Regions from separate parts of the Rhizorhabdus sp. GW822-FHT03C02 genome, predicted to be linked through region 2. Evidence: predicted binding sites of a transcription regulator. Region 2 holds the regulator's gene; the other holds the start of a gene.
What was found. Region 2 encodes LexA, which represses DNA repair genes until DNA is damaged. Its sites were predicted from a motif close to GTTCCNCNCTTGTTCT; they were not measured.
Positions count from the first base shown of each region.

Region 1: a site for LexA is predicted at 1,692-1,707, ahead of AC1RM6_RS00870 (ribonucleoside-diphosphate reductase subunit alpha). Genes of this name have one in related genera too.

Region 1 covers NZ_JBXANN010000001.1:187,245-197,592, forward strand. Annotated here, with positions in the region: gene AC1RM6_RS00860 (DEAD/DEAH box helicase) at 1-742, shown strand, start outside; gene AC1RM6_RS00865 (glycine zipper 2TM domain-containing protein) at 843-1,328, opposite strand; gene AC1RM6_RS00870 (ribonucleoside-diphosphate reductase subunit alpha) at 1,745-3,640, shown strand; gene AC1RM6_RS00875 (class I SAM-dependent methyltransferase) at 3,716-4,681, opposite strand; gene AC1RM6_RS00880 (aminoglycoside phosphotransferase family protein) at 4,782-5,672, shown strand; gene AC1RM6_RS00885 (hypothetical protein) at 5,905-6,150, shown strand; gene AC1RM6_RS00890 (ribonucleotide-diphosphate reductase subunit beta) at 6,171-7,220, shown strand; gene AC1RM6_RS00895 (kinase) at 7,230-8,150, shown strand; gene AC1RM6_RS00900 (MoaF-related domain-containing protein) at 8,154-8,489, opposite strand; gene AC1RM6_RS00905 (glycine zipper 2TM domain-containing protein) at 8,576-9,598, opposite strand; gene AC1RM6_RS00910 (PQQ-dependent sugar dehydrogenase) at 9,771-10,348, opposite strand, start outside.
Region 2 covers NZ_JBXANN010000006.1:209,169-219,516, reverse strand. Annotated here, with positions in the region: gene AC1RM6_RS17035 (FAD-dependent oxidoreductase) at 1-920, shown strand, start outside; gene lgt (prolipoprotein diacylglyceryl transferase) at 978-1,802, shown strand; gene AC1RM6_RS17025 (anthranilate synthase component II) at 1,861-2,454, shown strand; gene trpD (anthranilate phosphoribosyltransferase) at 2,451-3,443, shown strand; gene AC1RM6_RS17015 (hypothetical protein) at 3,460-3,723, opposite strand; gene AC1RM6_RS17010 (hypothetical protein) at 3,855-4,115, opposite strand; gene AC1RM6_RS17005 (2OG-Fe(II) oxygenase) at 4,230-4,943, shown strand; gene trpC (indole-3-glycerol phosphate synthase TrpC) at 4,963-5,754, shown strand; gene moaC (cyclic pyranopterin monophosphate synthase MoaC) at 5,761-6,237, shown strand; gene AC1RM6_RS16990 (molybdopterin molybdotransferase MoeA) at 6,234-7,421, shown strand; gene lexA (transcriptional repressor LexA) at 7,479-8,153, shown strand; gene AC1RM6_RS16980 (ComEC/Rec2 family competence protein) at 8,147-10,348, opposite strand, start outside.

The DNA of each region.
Region 1 (10,348 bases), on a different contig from region 2:
GACCGCGATCATCTTCTCGAACCGCAAGACGATGGTGCGCGACCTTGCGCAGAACCTCGCGCGGTCGGGTTTCGCGGTCGGGCAGATCCATGGCGACATGGAACAGCCCGAGCGGCTTCGCGAGCTCGACCGCTTCAAGGGCGGCGACATCAACATCCTGGTCGCCTCCGACGTCGCCGCCCGCGGGCTCGACATCAAGGGCGTCAGCCATGTCTTCAATTTCGACGTGCCCTGGCACCCCGACGATTATGTCCATCGCATCGGCCGTACCGGCCGCGGCGGCGCGACCGGCAAGGCGATAACCCTGGTCACCCCCGAGGATGCCGAAGCGATCGCCGCGATCGAGAAGCTGACCGGCGGGGCGATCGAGCGGATCGGCGGGCGCAAACCGGCCGCCGCGCCGGTTGCCGAGGAAGCCACCGTCGAGGCCAAGCCGCGCCGCGGGCGGGGCAGGGCGCGCAGCGAAACGCCGGCCGAGGCGCCCATGGTCGAGGCCATCGAGGCGGCGCCGGTCGAAGCACCCGCCGCGCGCGAGGCACGTCCGCCGCGCGAGCCGCGGCCCGAGCGCGACAGCCGTCCACCCCGCGAGGCGCGCGACAGCCGGCCTCCGCGCGAAGAACGCGACAGCCGCCCACCCCGCGACGACCGCCGGCCGCGACGCCGCGACGATCAGGACGATGGTCCCGACGATGGCTGGAACGGCCCGGTGCCGAGCTTCCTGGAGTTCGGGTTCGGAAGCTGACCGCGCTGCCGGATCGGTGACCGACAGGAAAAGGGCCGGAGATTCGCTGGACGAATCTCCGGCCCTTTTCATTGGCCGACGCTTTTATGCGCCGGTCGGATCAGCGGCAGCGTGCGTCGCCGCGATCGATCGAGCGGCCGATCAGCGCGCCGCCACCCGCGCCGAGCAGCGTTCCCAGCGTCGAGCTGTTGCCGTTGGCGATGGTGTTGCCGAGCAGGCCGCCGGCGAGCGCGCCGACGATCAGGCCGGTGGTACCGTCGTCGCGGCGGCAATAATAGCGCCCGTCATTGCCGCGATAGATGCGGTCGTTGCGGCCGAGCCGGCGCTCGCGATAGCTGCGGTCGTCGCGATAATAGCGCGCGGCGTCGTAGCGGTTGCCGTAGCGCGGATCGGGACGATTCCAGTCGTAGCTGCGACCCTGGCGCCAATCGCGACGATCGTCGCGGCGGTCGTCGTGCCGGCCGTCATGGCGCCCATCACGATGGTCGTCGCGGTCGCGATAGTTCTGGGCGGCGGCAGGTTCGACCATGGCGATCGTGGGTATCACGGTCGCCGCGAGGGCGGCCGCGAGGATCAATTTACGCATCGGGAATTCTCCTGAGATGATGTCCGACGTGCACAACTGCCCGCTCGGTGCGAAGTTGCGTTAACCCAAAACTACAGGCTGTTCAGGGGGATGTCAGCCACTCCTTATGCCGCTTCGCAATCGGGCCTTCTGCGACGGGCCGTTTCATCAAAATGTATTTTTTCCCTTGCGTCGGGACTCAGATCGGGCACAATAGGTGGTGTTGGCGAACCAGGGCTGACGCAAATTGTAGGGGTTCGATTGGGGAGGCGGGGGCCTCTGCCGAATCGTCTGCGATTGCCGGAAAATTGGGGATAAGGTGAAATGGTCGCTGGTAAGCGGGCATCGAACCACTATCTTTGACTCCGTGGCCCTGAGTCGAACGTAACAGGAACGGAGCCGGTTCGAACCGGCCTGGACGGAACGGAGGCGGCCCGGTGGATCTTTCTGGCAGCAGCGAAAGCGTGAACGACGTGGCGACGATTATCGATTCCCCCGAGGTGAAGACCCGGACCATTCCCGGCTCGACCGACATCATGCCACAGCCCTATCCGGTCGAGGTCGACCATAGTCGTGACGCGCTCCTCACCGATTTCGGCAAGGACACGCTCAACGACCGCTATCTGCTGCCCGGTGAAAGCTATCAGGACCTGTTCGTGCGGGTCGCGTCGGCCTATGCCGACGATCAGGCGCACGCCCAGCGCCTCTACGATTATATCTCGAAGCTCTGGTTCATGCCGGCGACCCCGGTGCTGTCGAACGGCGGCACCGGTCGTGGCCTGCCGATCAGCTGCTATCTCAATTCGGTCGACGACAGCCTCGAGGGCATCGTCAACACCTGGAACGAGAATGTCTGGCTCGCGGCGCGCGGCGGCGGCATCGGCACCTATTGGGGCTCGGTGCGCGGCATCGGCGAGCCGGTCGGCCTCAACGGCAAGACCTCGGGAATCATCCCGTTCGTCCGGGTGATGGATTCGCTGACGCTGGCGATCAGCCAGGGTTCGCTGCGCCGTGGTTCGGCTGCGGTCTATCTCGACGTCTCGCATCCCGAGATCGAAGAGTTCCTCGAGATCCGCAAGCCGTCGGGCGACTTCAACCGCAAGGCGCTCAACCTCCACCATGGCGTGCTGCTCACCGATGCCTTCATGGAAGCGGTGCGCGCGGGCAAGGAATGGGAGCTGCTGAGCCCCAAGGATCAGTCGAAGCGGGCGACGGTCGACGCCCGTGCGCTGTTCCAGAAGCTGGTCGAGACCCGGCTGGCGACCGGCGAACCCTATATCATCTTCTCCGACACGGTGAATCGGGCGATGCCCAAGCATCATCGCGACCTGGGGCTCAAGGTGTCGACCTCGAACCTCTGCTCGGAAATCACCCTGCCGACCGGTCGCGATCATCTCGGCAACGACCGCACCGCGGTCTGCTGCCTGAGCTCGCTCAACCTCGAGACCTGGGACGAGTGGAACGGCGACAAGCGCTTCATCGAGGATGTGATGCGCTTCCTCGACAATGTCCTGCAGGAATATATCGACCGCGCTCCCGACGAGATGGCGCGCGCGCGCTATTCGGCGAGCCGCGAGCGCTCGGTCGGCCTCGGCGTCATGGGCTTCCACAGCTTCCTCCAGGCGCGGGGCGTGCCGTTCGAGGGCGCGATGGCGAAGTCGTGGAACCTGAAGATGTTCAAGCATATCTCGACCGCCGCGCAGGAAGCGTCGATGATGCTGGCGACCGAACGGGGCCCGTGCCCCGACGCCGCCGACCAGGGTGCAATGGAGCGATTCAGCTGCAAGATGGCGATCGCGCCGACCGCGTCGATCAGCATCATCTGCGGCGGCACCTCGGCCTGCATCGAGCCGATCCCGGCGAACATCTACACCCACAAGACGCTGTCGGGCAGCTTCTCGATCAAGAATCCCTATCTGCAGAAGCTGCTCGGCGAGAAGTCGAAGGACAGCGATGCGGTGTGGAACTCGATCCTCGAAAAGGGCGGCTCGGTCCAGCATCTCGACTTCCTGAGCCAGGAAGAGAAGGACGTGTACAAGACCAGCTTCGAGATCGATCAGCGCTGGTTGATCGAGCTTGCCGCCGATCGCACGCCCTATATCGACCAGGCCCAGTCGCTGAACCTGTTCATCCCGGCCGATGTCGAGAAGTGGGACCTGCTGATGCTCCACTTCCGCGCCTGGGAGCTCGGCATCAAGTCGCTTTATTATCTGCGGTCCAAGTCGGTCCAGCGCGCGGGCTTCGCCGGCGGCGTCGAGGCCGACAACACGATCGACCTTCGCCAGATCGAGGTCGAAGTGAAGGACTATGACGAGTGCCTCGCCTGCCAGTAGGTTGATCGCTCGCTCCCCATTGGGGAGCGTGAAAGATGCTACAGCGCGGCCTCTCCCCACCGGGAGGGGCCGTTGCTATTTATAAGCCAGAAAAGTCAGCCCCTGGGTGACATGCCTGACCGCCCAGGCGGGCAGCAGCGCCATGATCAGCCGGGTCTTGCGCGACGCGCCCTGCGGCACCTTGCCCGCGCGGCGGAAGGCGCGGATCGCGGCGGCGTCGACCGGCACCATTGCCTCGGGGCGGCGCATCTCGGGTGCGGCCCAATAGCCGTCGATCCGGCGAAAGCCCGCCGCGGCGAGCATCGATCGCAGCCGTGAGAAACTGTGGAGCATGCCGGGTGGCCGCGCGCCGGCGACGAGGCGGCCGAGCCAGCGCGGCAGCGCGCTGCCGAAGCGCCGGTTGAACATATGCTCGTCGCGGCCGCCGAGCAGCAGCCGCAGCCCGTAACGATTCTTGGTCTGGACGAAGAAGAAGCCGCCCGGCTTCAGTACCCGCGCTATCTCGTCGAGCAGCCGCTGCTGGCCGCTGGCATGATCGCCCGAATCGCGATCGGCGCACCATTCGAGGACGAGGTTGAGCACCACCCCGTCGAAGCCCGCATCGGCATAAGGAAGCCGGCAGTCGCCGCCGCCGGCGACGACCCGAACATTGTCGAGCCCTTCCTGCCGCAGCCGTTCGGCGCAGAAGCGCGCCTGGCCTTCGACCACCTCCATCGCATCGAGCGTCGCGACCTGCCGCGCGATCGGCAGCGCGATCTGGCCAAGGCTCGCACCGATCTCGAGCACCGCCTGGCCGGCGGCGAGCGGCAGCACCGGCAGAAAGCCGAGCCTTTGCTGGCTGGTGATATAGTCGATGTCCCAATCGGCATCGAAGACCCGTTCGATCGCCGGACGCCAGCCGATCTCGCGCGCGGTCCGGACGAGGCGGTCGAACCGCGCGCGATAGTCCTGGTCCTCGGCGGTCGAGACGCTCGGCAGCAGCAGCACGCCATCGGCCTCGATCGGCGTGCGGGCGGCAAGAAAGGGGGGGAAGGCGGTCATCGCCTCCAGCTTCGAGCATGGCGGCGGGGGCAGGGCAAGCGGCATCGGTGGCGTCCGTCGCGGATTTGTCATAAAAGCGTCACGCTGGAGGCGGACGAGCATGGCGCAGACGCAAGCGCACGACCGATCGGATTGCGACATCGTGCAGGCGGTGGCGGGCGAGGGTGCCGAGGTCACGCTGCTGCGCGCCGCGCCGCCCTTGGCCGACGGTGCCGCCATCCTGCTCGCCGCCGAAGGTGCCGCGCGCCGGGTGGTGCAATTGTCGCCGCCGGCCTTCCCCGATGTCGTCGCAGAGGCCTGCGATCGGACCGCGGCCTTCGCCCATTCGGTCGGCCCTGCGCTCGCCCATGCGATGGTGCGTCCGATCGAGCAGGGGATCGTCGAGCAGCGCAGCTATGCGGTGCTGCCGTTCCACCAGGCGCTGAGCGACAGCCGGCTGGTGTGGCTGTGGCAGCGTGGGCGGATCGGCCCGGCGCTGCTCGACTGGCTGGCGATGCTCGCGGGCCTCGGCCATAGCGGCGCGGGTGAGGACTATGCCGCCAATCTCGCCGCGCTGGCCGCGATGCCGGGGATCGGCGACGAACTGCAGGAGGCGGCGGTCGCCGCCACGACGCGGCTGGCGGCGGACGATGCGATCGCGGTGCATGTGCCGATGCACGGCGACCTGTGGCGCGGCAATATATTGAAGGCCGCCGACGGCAGCGCCTGGCCGTTCGCGCTGATCGACTGGCGCGGATCGCGGGTCGACGGCTATCCGGTCTATGATCTGGTCCGGCTCGCGGACTCGCTGCATATCCGGCCGCGGCGGCTGGGGGCCGAGTTGCGGCGCCACGCCGCGGCGCTCGGCTGCGCCGCCGATAGGACCGAGGTGCATCTGCTCGCGGCGCTCGGCCATTACGCCCGCCATCTCGGCGAAATGCCGGTTTCGGGGTTTGATGCGATGGCGCGGAACTGCCTGGCGCTGCACCGCCGGGCGCTGGCCGCAGCTTGAATCACGCGGTCGCGATCACCAAATTATCCACCGAAAAAGCCGACCCCGGACATAGTTTGGGGTAGGCAAGACGCGCCATAGCGCATAGTCTCGGCCACAAGATCGAGTGGTCGTTGGGGCAGGGTCCCCGCTAGGGATAGAGAAATGTTAATTTTGGTGCGGTGTTCGCATCTCATCATGCCCGGATGTGCCGGCCTGCGTTGCCCGCGCGCGACGCGGCAGGTCTGAGGTGATGGAGAATCTCCCGCTCACCCTGCTGATCGCCGCTGCCTCGGCGCTGGTCGGACTGCTTTGCCTCGGCCTCGCGATCACCGCGCTGCTGCGCGCGCGCAGGGCCGGCAAGGCGCCTGCCGGCGCGGTGGTCGCCGAGGGCAAGCCGGTCGAGACTCCGGCGGAGCTGCAGAGCTTCGCCGCCAAGCAAATGTTTTCGGCGGCGGTGATGCTCGCGCTCGCCGTCGTCATCTTCATCTACAGCTAAAACAAGGAAGGGATCGCCCGATGTCGCTCCTCCAGGCCAGCCGCACCTACAAGCCCTTCGAATATCCGTGGGCGTTCGAATATTGGAAGCGCCAGCAGCAGCTCCACTGGCTGCCCGAGGAAGTGCCGCTGGGCGAGGATTGCCGCGACTGGGCGCAGAAGCTCAGCGATCACGAGCGCAACCTGCTGACCCAGATCTTCCGCTTCTTCACCCAGGCCGATGTCGAGGTGCAGGATTGCTACCACGACAAATATGGCCGGGTGTTCAAGCCGACCGAGATCAAGATGATGCTGACCGCGTTCAGCAATATGGAGACGGTGCACATCGCCGCCTACAGCCATCTGCTCGACACGATCGGCATGCCCGAGACCGAATATAGCGCCTTCATGCAGTATAAGGAGATGAAGGACAAACACGACTATCTGTCGCAGTTCGGGGTCGACAGCGACGAGGACATCGCCAAGACGCTCGCGATGTTCGGCGGCTTCACCGAGGGGCTGCAGCTGTTCGCGTCGTTCGCGATGCTGATGAACTTCCCGCGCTTCAACAAGATGAAGGGCATGGGGCAGATCGTCACCTGGTCGATCCGTGACGAGACCCTGCACTGCGAGGGCATCATCAAGCTGTTCCATACCTTCGTGAAGGAACGCGACTGCATGACCCCGACGGTCCGCGACGACATTCTCGACATGTGCCAGAAGACGGTGCGGATCGAGGACGCGTTCATCGACCTGGTGTTCGAGATGGGGCCGGTCAACGGCATGACCCCCAAGGACATCAAGCGCTATGTCCGCTATGTCGCCGACTGGCGGCTCGGCCAGCTCGGCCTCAAGCCGATCTACATGGTCGAGGATCATCCGCTGCCCTGGCTCGCGCCAATGCTCAACGGCGTCGAGCACGCCAATTTCTTCGAGACCCGCGCCACCGAATATTCGAAGGCGGCGACCCGCGGCCAGTGGAGCGATGTGTGGGACGCGTTCGATCGCCGCAAGACCGCCCAGACGGTGCCGGCCGCGAACGAGGACGCGATCGAGCGCGGGCTGTTCGGCGACGGCGTCGCGGCGGAGTAAGGCGCGCTGATGGGGCGCGATCCGGTCGCGCCCGATCCCGCCTGGCTGGCGCAGTTCGTCGCCGACCAGGCGCTGGGAGCCGATTTTTCCGCAGGTCTCGATAGCGTGCATGCGCCGTTGGCGGCGCATGTCGCCAAGGTTTCGCGAGCGACAGGCCGCAAACCCCATGTGATCGGCCTGTGCGGGCCGCAGGGATCGGGCAAGACGACGGCGGTCGCGCTGCTCGCGCATCTGCTCGGGCGGCAGGGCCTGCGCGTCGCAAGCCTGTCGATCGACGATCTTTATCTGACCCGCGCCGAGCGTCGGGCGCTGGCGGACAATGTCCATCCGCTTCTGGCGACGCGGGGCGTGCCGGGTACCCATGACGTCGATCTCGGTACGACGACGATCGTCGCGCTCGGCCGGAGCGGCCGCGTCGCGCTGCCGGCCTTCGACAAGGCGATCGACGACCGGCTTCCCGAGGATCGCTGGCCGACGATCGACGCGCCGGTCGACATCGTTCTGTTCGAGGGCTGGTGCGTCGGCGCCCGGCCGCAGGCGCCTGCGGCTTTGATCGCGCCGGTCAACCGGCTCGAGGCCGAAGAGGATGCCGACGGCCGGTGGCGGCGCTACGTCAACGACCAGCTTGCCGGACCCTATCAGGCGCTGTTCGCCCGGATCGATCTGCTCGTCCTGCTGACCGCACCCGATTTCGCGACCGTCGCCCGCTGGCGGGCCGAGCAGGAGGACAAGTTGCGTGCGCGTCGCGGGGCGGGCGGAGCGGTGATGGACGATGCGGCGCTGGTGCGCTTCATGCAGCATTATGAGCGGCTGACCCGGCATATCGCCGATGAGATGCCGGCGCGTGCCGATGTCGTGATTGCGCTCGACGAGCAGCGGCGGCCGGTGACGACACGGAGGCTGGCGGATGGCGGCCCGCTGCGGGATTGACCGTCAGTTGGCGGCGGGCGGATAAACCTCGCGGATGTCGCCGGTCAGTCGCAGGAAACGATGGTCGGGGGTGGTGATCGCGCTATGGGCGATGCCGCGTTCGGCATCCCAGACATGGTGGACGCTGGTCAGGATCGCCTCCTGCCAGCCGATCGTGAACAGCCCTGGCCGCAGTTCGGCGCCTTGATAGTTGACGGGTTCGCGCCGTCCGGCATCGGTGCCGACGACGATCTCATAGACCAGCCGGGTGCGCGACAGGACATGGATGCGCGAGGTGAAGTCGGGAAAGACGATTTCGAAATGGCGTCCGATCAGGTCGATCGGGGTATCGATGCGCATTCCTTCCCTCCTGGGTATGAAAGACATGGAAACGGGGCAGGACGATGTGATCGTCCCGCCCCGCATCGGTCAATCCGGGAGAGAGGTTAGCCCGGACGACGATCGTCATCATTGCGTTCGGCGCGGACCGAATCGCTCAGCCGGTCGAGGCGCTGCTGAAGATAGGCCTCGTCGCGCGCCGACAGCCGGCCATTGGCGCGCAGGCGGTTGTTTTCCCTGCTGATCTGGCGAAGCTCGTCACGGGCCGCCATCGCCTCGCTGCGCGAGATCGTACCGCGATCGGCGTTGCGCTGGATGCGATCCTGCATGCGGTCGATGCGCTCGGCAACCGGGCGGTTGCGGCCATTGTCGTAGCTGCCATTGCCATTGCCGTAATTGGCCGTCGTCACCGTGCCGCCGGTCGAAACCCAGCGGCCGCGGGCGTCATAATAGCCGCGGACATCGCCGCGTACCCAGCGGCCATTGTCCCAATAGCCGGGCTGGGTCTCGCGATAGGCAACCGAGGTTCCGGTCGTCCAGCGGCCATTGGCGTCATAATAGCCGTTGGCGGGACCTGCGATCCAGCGGCCGTTCCGGTCATAATAGCCGGGCGCCGCGGCATCGACCCACTGGCCGTCATTGGCATAATAGCCGCGGGCGGTGACCGGCACATAGCGACCATTCTTGTCGCGATAGCCCGCATAGTTGCTGTCACCCTGCAGCGCGACCCAGCGGTTGTTGCTGTCATAATAGCCGTTGGGCGCACCATCGACCCAATTGCCCTCGCGATCGTAGAAGCCGCGCGCCTCGTTGGCGGCGATGGCGTTGGCGTGCCAGCGATTCTGGTCGTCATAATAGCCATAGGCCTGGCGGCAATTGTCGGCGTCGGGCTTGGCGAGCTGGTTGCCGGCGATGCCGCCGCCGACGCCGCCGACGATCGCGCCGGTGGTGCCGCCATGGCGGCCGGTGATCACGCGGCCAAGGATCGCGCCGATGCCGGCGCCGACCACGGTCGCGGCGAGGCGGCCATTATTGTCGGTCTTGCAGACCACGCGCTGCTGGGCATTGGCGGGCGCGGTCGTCGTGAGGGCGGCGGCGGCAAGGCCGGCCGCGAGAATATAGCTACGCATGGTCACTCTCCTGAGTCATTCGATGTCTGTTCCGTTGCCGCACAGACGATCGAAGCCCGCCAAGGGTTCCCTTCATCTCGTGCCGGCACCGGCTCGGCAGGGAAGGGGCCTGGTTTCAGGAGCGTTCGGGGTTTCTTCCTATTGCCACCAGCATACGCGATTCGGCGGACGGCTATTTGGCAGCGGTGATCCGCCATATGCTGTTGCCGACATCGTCGCTGACCAACAGGCCGCCCTTGGGGCCGACGACCACGCTCACCGGCCGCCCGCGCGCCTGCTCGTCGGACGACAGGAAGCCGGTCAGGATATCGACCGCGCGTCCGCTGGGCTGGCCCTTGGCGAAGGGGACATAGACGAGCTTGTAGCCGGAGAAGGGGCGGCGGTTCCACGAACCATGTTCGGCGATGAACGCCCCCGATTCATACCGCGTCCCGAGCATCGCTCCGCGCGAGAAGGCCAGGCCGAGTGCCGCGACATGCGGCCCCAGCGCATAATCGGGGCGCACCACATAGCCCGACATATCGTCCTCGGGTTCGGGCACGCGCTTGTCGACGATGCCGCCCCAATAATACCAGGGCCAGCCATAGAAACCGCCAAATTCGACATGGGTCAGGTAATCGGGAACGAGGTCCGATCCGATCATGTCGCGCTCGTTGACGACGGTCCACAAATTGCCGCTCTCGGGCTCATAGGCCATGCCGTTGGCGTTGCGCAGGCCCGATGCGTAGATGCGGTCCTTGCCCGTGGCGA
Region 2 (10,348 bases):
TCGGACGTCGTGCCACGTTCGGGATTGCGGTCCATCGCGCGACCCTGTTCGCGCTGCTCCACGGCGCCGTCCTCGCCGCCGGAATCGCCATCGAAACCGGCCGCACCGTCGGCGGCAGCGACCTGGTCGCCGGCGACCGCCGGCATCTCGTCTTCGCCGACGGTTCGCACGCCGGCCCGTTCGACCTGATCGTCGACACGCTCGGCACCCGGACGGTGCTGGCACCCCCGACCGGTCGCGACCTCGCTTATGGCGCGCTCTGGGGCAGCCTCGACTGGCCGGCAGGTTTCGATCCTCACGCGCTCGAACAGCGCTATCGTGCAGCGAGCAGGATGGCCGGGGTACTCCCGATCGGCACCCCGCCCGGCGCTGCCGGCCCACAGGCGGCGTTCTTCTGGTCGCTGCGAGCCGATCGGCTCGGTGCCTGGCAGACGGACGGGCTTGATGCGTGGAAGGATGAGGTCATTGCTTTATGGCCCGCGACCGCGCCGCTGCTCGACCAGATCGTCGACCCGGCGCAGATGAGCTTCGCGCGCTATGCGCATCGCACCCTCGCCGCTCCCGCCGAACCCGGCATGATCCATCTCGGCGATGCCTGGCACTCGGCGAGCCCGCAGCTCGGCCAGGGCGCGAACATGGCCTTGCTCGACGCCTATGCGCTGCTCCTCGGGCTGCGCGCGCACCGCGAGGTCGCCGACGCGATCGGCCATGCGGTGCGGCTGCGGCGCCACCATGTTCGCGTCTATCAAGGACTGACCGCGCTGTTCACCCCGGTCTACCAGTCCGACAGCCGGATATTGCCGTTCGTCCGCGACCGGATCGTCGGGCCGCTCTCGAAGCTATGGCCGGCGACCTGGATCCAGGCGGCGATGGTGAGCGGGCTGATCGGCGGGCCGATGCGCCCGCTGGGCTTGGACTGAAACCGCCGGATCGCTTATGAACCGGCTTGCTCCACATCTGCCTTCGAGGTCCCGCCGATGTCTTCCGCTCCGCTGAACTGGCAGGATCTGCATCTGTCCCCGATCGCGATCGATCTCGGCTTCGCGGTGATCCGCTGGTACGCGCTCAGCTATATCGCGATGATCGGCCTCGGCTGGGCCTATCTTCGCCGGCTCGTCGCCCAGCCGGGTGCGCCGATGACCGCCGATCAGGTCGACGATCTCGTCTCCTATGCGGCGTTCGGCATCATCCTCGGCGGGCGGCTCGGCTATTCGATCTTCTATCAGCCGTCGATGTGGCTCCATCCGGTCGACGTCCTCAAGGTCTGGCAGGGCGGCATGTCCTTCCATGGCGGACTGATCGGCCTGCTGACCGCCTTGCTGGTCTTCGCGCGACGCAACGGGCTCAGCATGGTGCGGATCTGCGACTATGTCGGCTGCGCGACCCCGTTCGGGCTGGCGCTGGTCCGGCTCGCCAATTTCGCCAATGGCGAATTGTGGGGCAAGCCGACCACCGTCCCCTGGGGGATGGTCTTTCCACAAGCCGGCGACGGCATCCCCCGCCATCCGAGCCAGCTCTACGAGGCGGTGCTCGAGGGCGTGGTGATGATGATCGTCCTCGGCCTGCTGTTCTGGCGCAGCGACGCGCGGTGGAAGCCGGGCCGCCTGCTCGGCGCCGGCCTCGTCACCTATGCGCTGGCCCGCTGCCTGTCCGAGCTGTTCCGCCAGCCCGATGCCGGGCTCGAGCACCTGCCCTGGGGCCTGTCGATGGGCCAGACGTTGAGCGTGCCGATGCTCGTCGCCGGCCTGTGCCTGCTCGTCCATTCGGCGCGGTCCGATCGGGCGGCCGCTTTGCCGGCCTGAGCTTCCGGCCTAAAAAGCCGCCTTTCCCTGCGCCCCGGCTGCGGTTACAGCGGCGCGCATGATCCTGGTCATCGACAATTATGACAGCTTCACCTGGAACCTGGTCCATTATCTGATGGAGCTGGGCGCCGAGGTCGAAGTCGTGCGCAACGATGCGATCGGGGTCGGCCAGGCGCTGTCGTCCGGCGCCGAAGCCTTCCTGATCTCGCCCGGGCCCTGCACCCCGAACGAGGCCGGCATCTCGCTCGAACTCGTCGCCGCCGCCGCCGAGCACAAGCGGCCGCTGCTCGGCGTGTGCCTCGGCCATCAGTCGATCGGCCAGCATTTCGGCGGCCAGGTTATCCGTGCGCCCGAGCTGATGCACGGCAAGACCAGCCCGATCCACCATGACGGCACCGGCCTGTTCGAGGGACTGCCCTCGCCGTTCACCGCGACCCGCTATCATTCGCTGATCGTGCCCGAGGAGGGGTTGCCCGACGATCTGCTGATCAACGCGCGCACCCCCGACGGCCAGGTGATGGGCTTCCGCCACCGTACGCTGCCGATCCACGGCGTCCAGTTCCACCCCGAAAGCATCGCCACCGAACATGGCCATGCGATGCTCGCCAATTTCATGCGCGCCGCGGGGATCAGGGTGACGGAGCGCGCCTGACCTTGGCTTCGCTTCCCGATCCGATCATCCCGCTGAGCCAGCAGCAGGCCGAAGAGACCTTCGCCGAGATCCTCGACGGCCGCCATGGCGACGAGGCGGTAGCCGGCTTCCTGACCACGATGGCCGAGCGCGACGAAACGTCGAGCGAGATCGCCGGCGCGGCGCGGGCGATGCGCGCGCGGATGATCCCGATCGCCGCGCCCGAGGGCGCGATCGACGTGTGCGGGACCGGCGGCGACGGCGCCCACAGCCTCAACGTGTCGACCGCGGTCGCGATCGTGGTCGCGGCCACCGGTGTGCCGGTCGCCAAGCATGGCAACCGCGCAGCCTCGTCGTCGGCCGGCGCTGCCGATACGCTCGAGGCGCTCGGGCTCGATCTCGACCGCGCTTCCGATCGCGCCGAGGCGTCGCTCGCCGCGATCGGGCTGTGCTTCCTGTTCGCGCAGAAGCATCATCCCGCGCTCAAGCCGCTCGGCGCCATCCGCAAGCGCATCGGCCGCCGGACGATCTTCAACCTGCTCGGCCCGATCGCCAACCCGGCCGGCGTCACCCGCCAGCTCATCGGGGTCGCCCGGCCCGATTTCATCCCCGTCTATTCGGGCGCGCTCGAAAAGATCGGTGTTACCTCGGCGATGATGGTCGCCGGCGACGAACCGCTCGACGAACTGTCGATCGCGGGTGCGAGCAGCATCTTCCGGCTCGGCGAATGCGGCTTCGGCCCCGAACGGTTCGAACCCGGCATGGCCGGCCTCTCGCGCCATCCGCTCGACGCGATCCGCGGCGGCGATGCGGCCTATAACGCGGCCGCGCTGTCCAGGCTGCTCGACGGCGAGGCCAGCGGCTATCGCGACGCGGTGCTGCTCAACGCCGCCGCCGCGCTGATCGTCGCGGGCAAGGCGACCGACTGGAGCGAAGCCGCGGCGATCGCCCGCGAGGCGATCGACAGCGCCGCCGCCAAGGCGCTGCTCGCCCGCTGGATCGCCTTCTGATCGAAGCCTTCCCGATTCAGGGCTTCTCGTCGAGATAGGGCAGCAGCAGATTGGCCTCGCCGTCGAACAGGTTCATCCGTTCGCGCGGCAGGCTCTGGTCGAATTCGACCGGCACCGGAATCTTGCGGTCGAGCATGATCACGCTGCGCTTGCGCTGGGTGTCGTTCAATCCCCGAAAATGGAGCAGCAGATCGCTCAACGCACCACGCTTCTGCGCATGCGCGCTGCGCAGCACCCCGGTCACCTCCTGCGGCAGCCGATAGCTGGGATCGATCCGCATTGTTCCTCCCCTGTCCCGCACGCCGATCGATCTTGTGCCGATCGGCGGATCGTTCAAACAGGACGGATCGTGCCGGCGAAACGATTCAGGAAAACCCCTTATACCTCAAGCTGAATCGGCAAGCGGCGCGGTCAATCGCAGGCCGAATAGTCGCCGGCGCGGCAGGCCGCGACCTGGCGGCGCCATTGTTCGAGCTGGCGCTGGTAGCGCCGCATCGCCTCGCCATTCGACGAACGGACATCGGCATTGCCGCGATCGCGCCGCGCCACGGCCGCCGCCGCGCGGCGGTTGAGTTCGATCGTGCGCAGGCGATCGGCGCGGTGCTCGGCATCCTCCTCGGCCTGCGCCGTCGCGGGAAGGATCAGGAGCAGGGCGGCAAGGAGCAAGCGCATGCCGGCCTGACTGACGCGCGGTTGCTGTCGCGAGGCTGAACCGGCGCCACGCTTCGTCGATTCCAGCGCAAGAGACGGGAAGCGCAGGACAGGCCCGCCGCCTAGTCGCCCCCCATGACCGACATCCTCGCATCCCGCCTCGCCGCGATCGACTGGCAGCATGCCGCCCACGCGCTCGACGATCGCGGCTGGACGGTCGTGCCGGGCCTGCTGGCTCCGGCCGAAACCGACGCGATCGCCGGCCTGTATGACGACGAATATGGCTTTCGCAGCCGGGTGGTCATGGCCCGGCACGGCTTCGGCCAGGGCGAATATCGCTATTTCGCCTATCCGCTGCCGCCGCTGGTCGCCGAACTGCGCGACCGTCTTTATCCCCCGCTCGCGGCCATCGCCAATCGCTGGCACGACCGGATGGGGCTGCCGGTTCGCTTTCCCGACGACCACGCCGCCTTTCTCGACCGCTGCCACGCCGCGGGGCAGCGGCGCCCGACCCCGCTGCTGCTGCGCTACCGCCCCGGCGACCATAATTGCCTCCATCAGGATCTCTATGGCGAGCATGTCTTCCCGCTCCAGGCGGCGATCCTGCTGTCGCGGCCGGGGGAGGATTTCACCGGCGGCGAGTTCGTGCTCACCGAACAGCGGCCACGGATGCAGTCGCGGGTCGAGGTCGTGCCGCTCGATCGCGGCGACGCGGTGATCTTCGCGGTCAATATCCGTCCACGTCGCGGCGGGCGCGGCGACTATCGGGTCGCGATGCGCCATGGCGTCAGCACGCTGCGGTCGGGCCGGCGGCACATGATGGGCATCATCTTCCACGACGCCATATGACAGGCTATGGACCGCCGCGATGGCCAACAAGCTCACAGAAATCTGCGATGCCAAGCGCATCCATGTCGCGCAGCGCAAGACCGCGGTGTCGTTCGCCGATCTGACCGCGCAGGCCGCCGCCCAGTCGGCCCCGCGCGGCTTTCGCGCCGCGCTCGATCGCAAGGCGGCCTCGGGCTACGGCCTGATCGCCGAGATCAAGAAGGCGTCTCCTTCGAAAGGGCTGATCCGCGCCGACTTCGATCCGCCCGCGCATGCCCGCGCCTATGAGGAGGCCGGCGCCGCCTGCCTGTCGGTGTTGACCGACATGCCCTATTTCCAGGGTCATGACGATTATCTGGTCGCCGCGCGTGCCGCCTGTACGCTGCCGTGCCTGCGCAAGGATTTCATGATCGACCCCTGGCAGGTGACCGAGGCGCGCGCGCTCGGTGCCGATGCGATCCTGATCATCGTCGCGGCGCTCGACGATGGCGAAATGGCCGAGATCGAGGCCGCGGCGATCGAACATGGCATGGACGCGCTGGTCGAGGTCCATGACGAGGCCGAGTTCGACCGCGCGCTCGCGCTCAAGTCGCGGCTGATCGGGGTCAACAACCGCGATCTGCGCGACTTCTCGGTCGACTTCGCGCGCACCTACGATCTCGTCGGCAAGGCGCCCGCCGGCTGCACCTTCGTCGCCGAGAGCGGCCTCGGATCGAAGGCCGATCTCGACGCGATGGCGGCGCATGGCGTGCGCTGCTTCCTGGTCGGCGAGACGCTGATGCGCGCCGACGATGTCGCCGCCGCCACCCGCAAGCTGCTCGTCGGCGTCTGAGTCATCATGGCTGACGGTAAGCTCACCCATATCGACGACGAGGGCGCCGCCCGCATGGTCGACGTCTCGGCCAAGGCCGAGACCAAGCGCGAGGCGGTCGCCGAAGGCCGGATCCTGATCGCCGAGACCGCGCTCGCCGCGATCCGCGCCGGATCGGTCAAGAAGGGCGATGTTCTCGCGGTCGCGCGGATCGCCGGGATCATGGCGGCGAAGAAGACCGCCGACCTGATCCCCTTGTGCCACCCGCTGCCGATCGCCGGGGTCACCGTGGACCTGGCGATCGAGGCCGACGGCATCCGCGCCACCGCGACCGTCGCCACCACCTATACGACCGGGATCGAGATGGAGGCGCTGACCGCGGTCTCGGTCGCGCTGCTCACCATCTACGACATGGCCAAGGCGCTCGATCGCGGCATGCGGATCGAGGGCGTCCGTCTGCTTGCCAAGACCGGCGGCCGCTCGGGCGACTGGAAGGCCGGATGAGCCTGCTGCCGGTCGCCGACGCGCAGGCCCGGATGCTCGCGCTGGCATCGGCCCTGCCGGTCGAGACCGTGGCCGTCGTCGACGCGATCGGCCGCTACGCCACCGCCGATATCCGCGCCCGCCGCACCCAGCCCGCCACCGACCTGTCGGCGATGGACGGCTATGCGATCCGCTTCGCCGACCTGCCCGGCCCCTGGACCATGGCCGGCGAAAGCGCCGCAGGGTCCGCACCCGGCGCGGCGATCGGTACCGGCGAGGCCTTCCGCATCTTCACCGGCGCCCCGCTCCCCGTCGGCGCCGACACGATCCTGATCCAGGAGGATGCCGCACGCGAGGGCGAGCGGCTGGCCGTCTCGGGCGATGCGCCGCCCGCCGCCGGGACGTTCGTGCGGACCGCGGGCAGCGATTTCGCCGCAGGCGATGTGCTTGTTTCCGCCGGGACCGCGATACGCCCGGCGACGATCGGCCTCGCCGTCGCCGGCGGCCATGGCACGCTCGACGTCTGCCGACGCCCGCGCGTCGCGATCCTCTCGACCGGCAGCGAACTGGTGCCGCCCGGCGCGCCGACCAGCGGTGCGATGCTGCCCGCCTCGAACGGGCCGATGCTCCAGGCGATGCTGTCGGGCCTTCCGGTCGAGGTCCGCGACCATGGCATCGTCCGCGACGATCTCGACGCGATCGCCGCCGCCTTCACCGCGCTCGCGGCCGACGCCGACATCATCGTCACCAGCGGCGGCGCCTCGGTCGGCGATCATGACCTCGTGCGGCCCGCGCTCGAACGGGCCGGCGCCGCGATCGACTTCTGGCGGATCGCGATGCGGCCGGGCAAGCCGCTGATGGTCGGCACCCTCGGCAAGGCGGTCGTGCTCGGGCTTCCCGGCAATCCGGTATCGAGTTTCGTCACCGCGACCCTGTTCCTCCGGCCGCTGGTCGCGCACATGCTCGGCGCGGCATCGCCATTGCCTGTAACCACCCCTGCGCGGCTCGCGGTCGACCTGCCGCCGGTCGGCGAACGCGCCGATTATCTGCGCGCGCGCCATCATGGCGGCATCGTCACTCCGGTCCACAGCCAGGACAGCGGGGCGCTGTTCGCGCTCGCCTTGGCCGACGCGCTGATCGTCCGCCCCGCCCGCGCCGCCGCGGCGCGCAGCGGCGACATAGTCGAGATCGTTACGCTTGGTTGACAGCTTCGTGGAAGTTGCCTAGATGTTCCATATTCGTTCCTCCACGGGGTGCCTGCGATGCTCACACGCAAGCAGCATGAATTGCTCTGCTTCATCAATAACCGGCTCGTCGAGACCGGGGTTTCGCCCTCGTTCGAGGAGATGAAGGAGGCTCTCGACCTCAAATCGAAGTCGGGCGTCCACCGCCTGATCAGCGCGCTCGAGGAACGCAATTTCATCCGCCGGCTGCCCAACCGCGCCCGTGCGCTCGAAGTGGTGCGGATGCCCGAGATCGCCGCCCCCGCCACCAAGGCTACGCCGCCCGCGCCGACCCGCAAATCGGCGCCGCCGGTGTTGCAGGCCGCGAACGAGAATGTTCTCGAAATCCCGCTGCACGGCCGGATCGCCGCCGGCATGCCGATCGAAGCGATGGAGGGGCACAGCACATTGTCGGTCCCCGCCGCGTTGCTCGGCTCGGGCGAACATTATGCGCTCGAGGTGTCGGGCGATTCGATGGTCGAAGCCGGCATCCTCGACGGCGATTATGCGCTGATCCGCCGCACCGAGACCGCGCGTGACGGCGACATCGTCGTCGCGCTGATCGCCGACAGCGAAGCGACCCTCAAATATTTCCGCCGCGAGGGATCGATGATCCGCCTCGACCCGGCCAACCGCGCCTATGACCCGCAGCGCTACGCCCCCGAAATGGTCCAGGTCCAGGGCAAGCTCGCCGGACTGCTGCGCCGCTACTGAGGCTTACCGTGCGGCTGCGGCCGCAGGGGAACATTGGCGAGCGGCAGATGCCGCGCCTTCGGTCGTGGCCGCTCCCGCTCGGGGCGCCTGAAGGTCGTCCAGGGATGATCCCCGACATGCTCGGCGACGGTTTCGATCGCGGCTGACGGCAGCCGGATCGCCAGCCCGCCGGTGGTCCGCAACAACGGCAGATCGGCCTTCAGCCAGCGCGGGTTGCAGCTGCGCGGCAAACGGCGGTCGCTGATCGCGATATCCGCCTGCCGGCAGGCGAGGTTCATTTTTCCGATGTCGATCATATAGGGGCTACGGGTCGCGAGGATGCGCCAGCGGCGGCCATCGATCCCGATCTCGCTCATGCACAGGTCGCGGTTGCACTGCGCGCCCGACAGCGCGTCGATCGGCGGGGCTTCGCCTTCGACCCCCGACGCCTCGCCGAGCGCGTCGCGCACATAGTCGCCGGCGCGCTCGCGCAGCAACACGATCCCGCCGTCGCCAGTCCGGATCGCGACATGACGGCCGTCGCCGGTGACGAGCAGGTCGGGCGCCGGCGTCAGCCAGCTCCACACCGCCCCGGCCGCGAGCGGGATCATGCCCAGGCGCCGCACCCTGGTCCGCCACAGCACGATCCACAGCCCGCCCGCCACCATCAGCGCGAACGCACCCCACGGCATCGACGGCAGCGATGCGACCGAGCCCGGCGCGCTGGCGACCGCATGGGCGATCCACAGCAGGAACGACAGTGTCTTGCCGGTCAGCCACCAGACCGGCGCCCCGAGCCCGACCGCATCGAGCAGCAACGCGAACGCCTCGAGCGGCATCACCACGAAGGTGGTCAGCGGGATCGCGACGATGTTCGCCGCTGCCCCATAGAGCCCCTGTTTGTGGAAGTGGAACAGCGCGATCGGGCTCAGGGCGAGTTCGGTGACGAGCCCGGTCGCGAGCAGCAGCAGCACCGCCCGCCCCATCCGCCACAGCCAGGCCTCCTCGCGCCGTGCGCCGAAGGCGACGACGCGGGGATGTTCGTGGAAGGCGACCAGCGAAGCGATCGCCGCGAAGCTCAGCTGGAAGCTCGGCCCGGCCAGAGCCTCGGGCCAGCACAGCAGCACGATCAGCGCACCGGCGGCAACGAGGCGCAGCGTCATCGCCTCGCGCCCGAGCGCGATCCCGCCGAGCACCAGCAGCGCGGCCACGCACGAGCGGATCGTCGGCACCTCTGCGCCCGCCAGCAAAGTATAAGCGACGCCGGCGAGCGCGCCGATCGCCGCCGAGATCAGCACCAGCGGTGCGTGGAGCGCCAGCCGCGGCGACAGCGCGAGCAGCCGCAGGGCGACGAACATCATCCCGCCGACCACCGCCGAGACGTGCAGTCCCGACACCGACAGGAGATGTGCCAGCCCGGCCCGGCGCAATGCCTCGTTGTCGGCTTCGGGAATTCCGCCCTGATCGCCGGTCACGAACGAGGTGGCGATGCCGGCTTCGCCCTCGCCGGCGATCGAATCGCGAATATGGGCCGAAATCCGCACCCGCAGGTTCCACAGCCACGACCAGAAGCCCGCTTCCGCTGCCGGATGCAGCACCGGTTTCCCGATCGCCTTGCCGGTCGCGCCGAGCCCCTGGAACCAGGCTGCTCGCGCGAAGTCATAGCCGCCGGGCACCATCGGCGGCGCCGGCGGCAACAACCGTGCGCGCAGGTCGATCCGCGATCCGACCGGCACCTCGGCGGGCAGTTCCTTGGCATCGACATTGACCCGCACCCGCGGCGGCAGGCCCGAACCGGGGTCGGGCGCGAGCCGCAGGCGGACGAGATCGCGCGCCGGCAGCGGATCGACCGCCTCGATCCGCGCCGCGAAGCTGACGACCGTCGGCCGGTCGATCCGCGGCGCCGCCACCCAGTTCGCCTTGGTCCAGATGATCGCGAGCCCGACCAGCATCGCCAGCGCGAGCACCAGGATTCCGCGCGGGGCGCGGGTACCGCGCCCGATCAACAGCGCCCCCAGCGCGATACCGGCGAAGACCGCCGCCGCGCCGCTCCAGGCGAACCGGTCGGGTAGCACGAACCAGGCCGCGATCCCCGCGCCCAGCCCGACCGGCAGCCATAAGGCGATCTGATCGCGCTCGATCTCGAGCCACGTCTCGATCGCGCGCCCGAACCGGGCCGGCGTCGCGCCGGCACGCGCGAGCGCACCGGTTTGAAG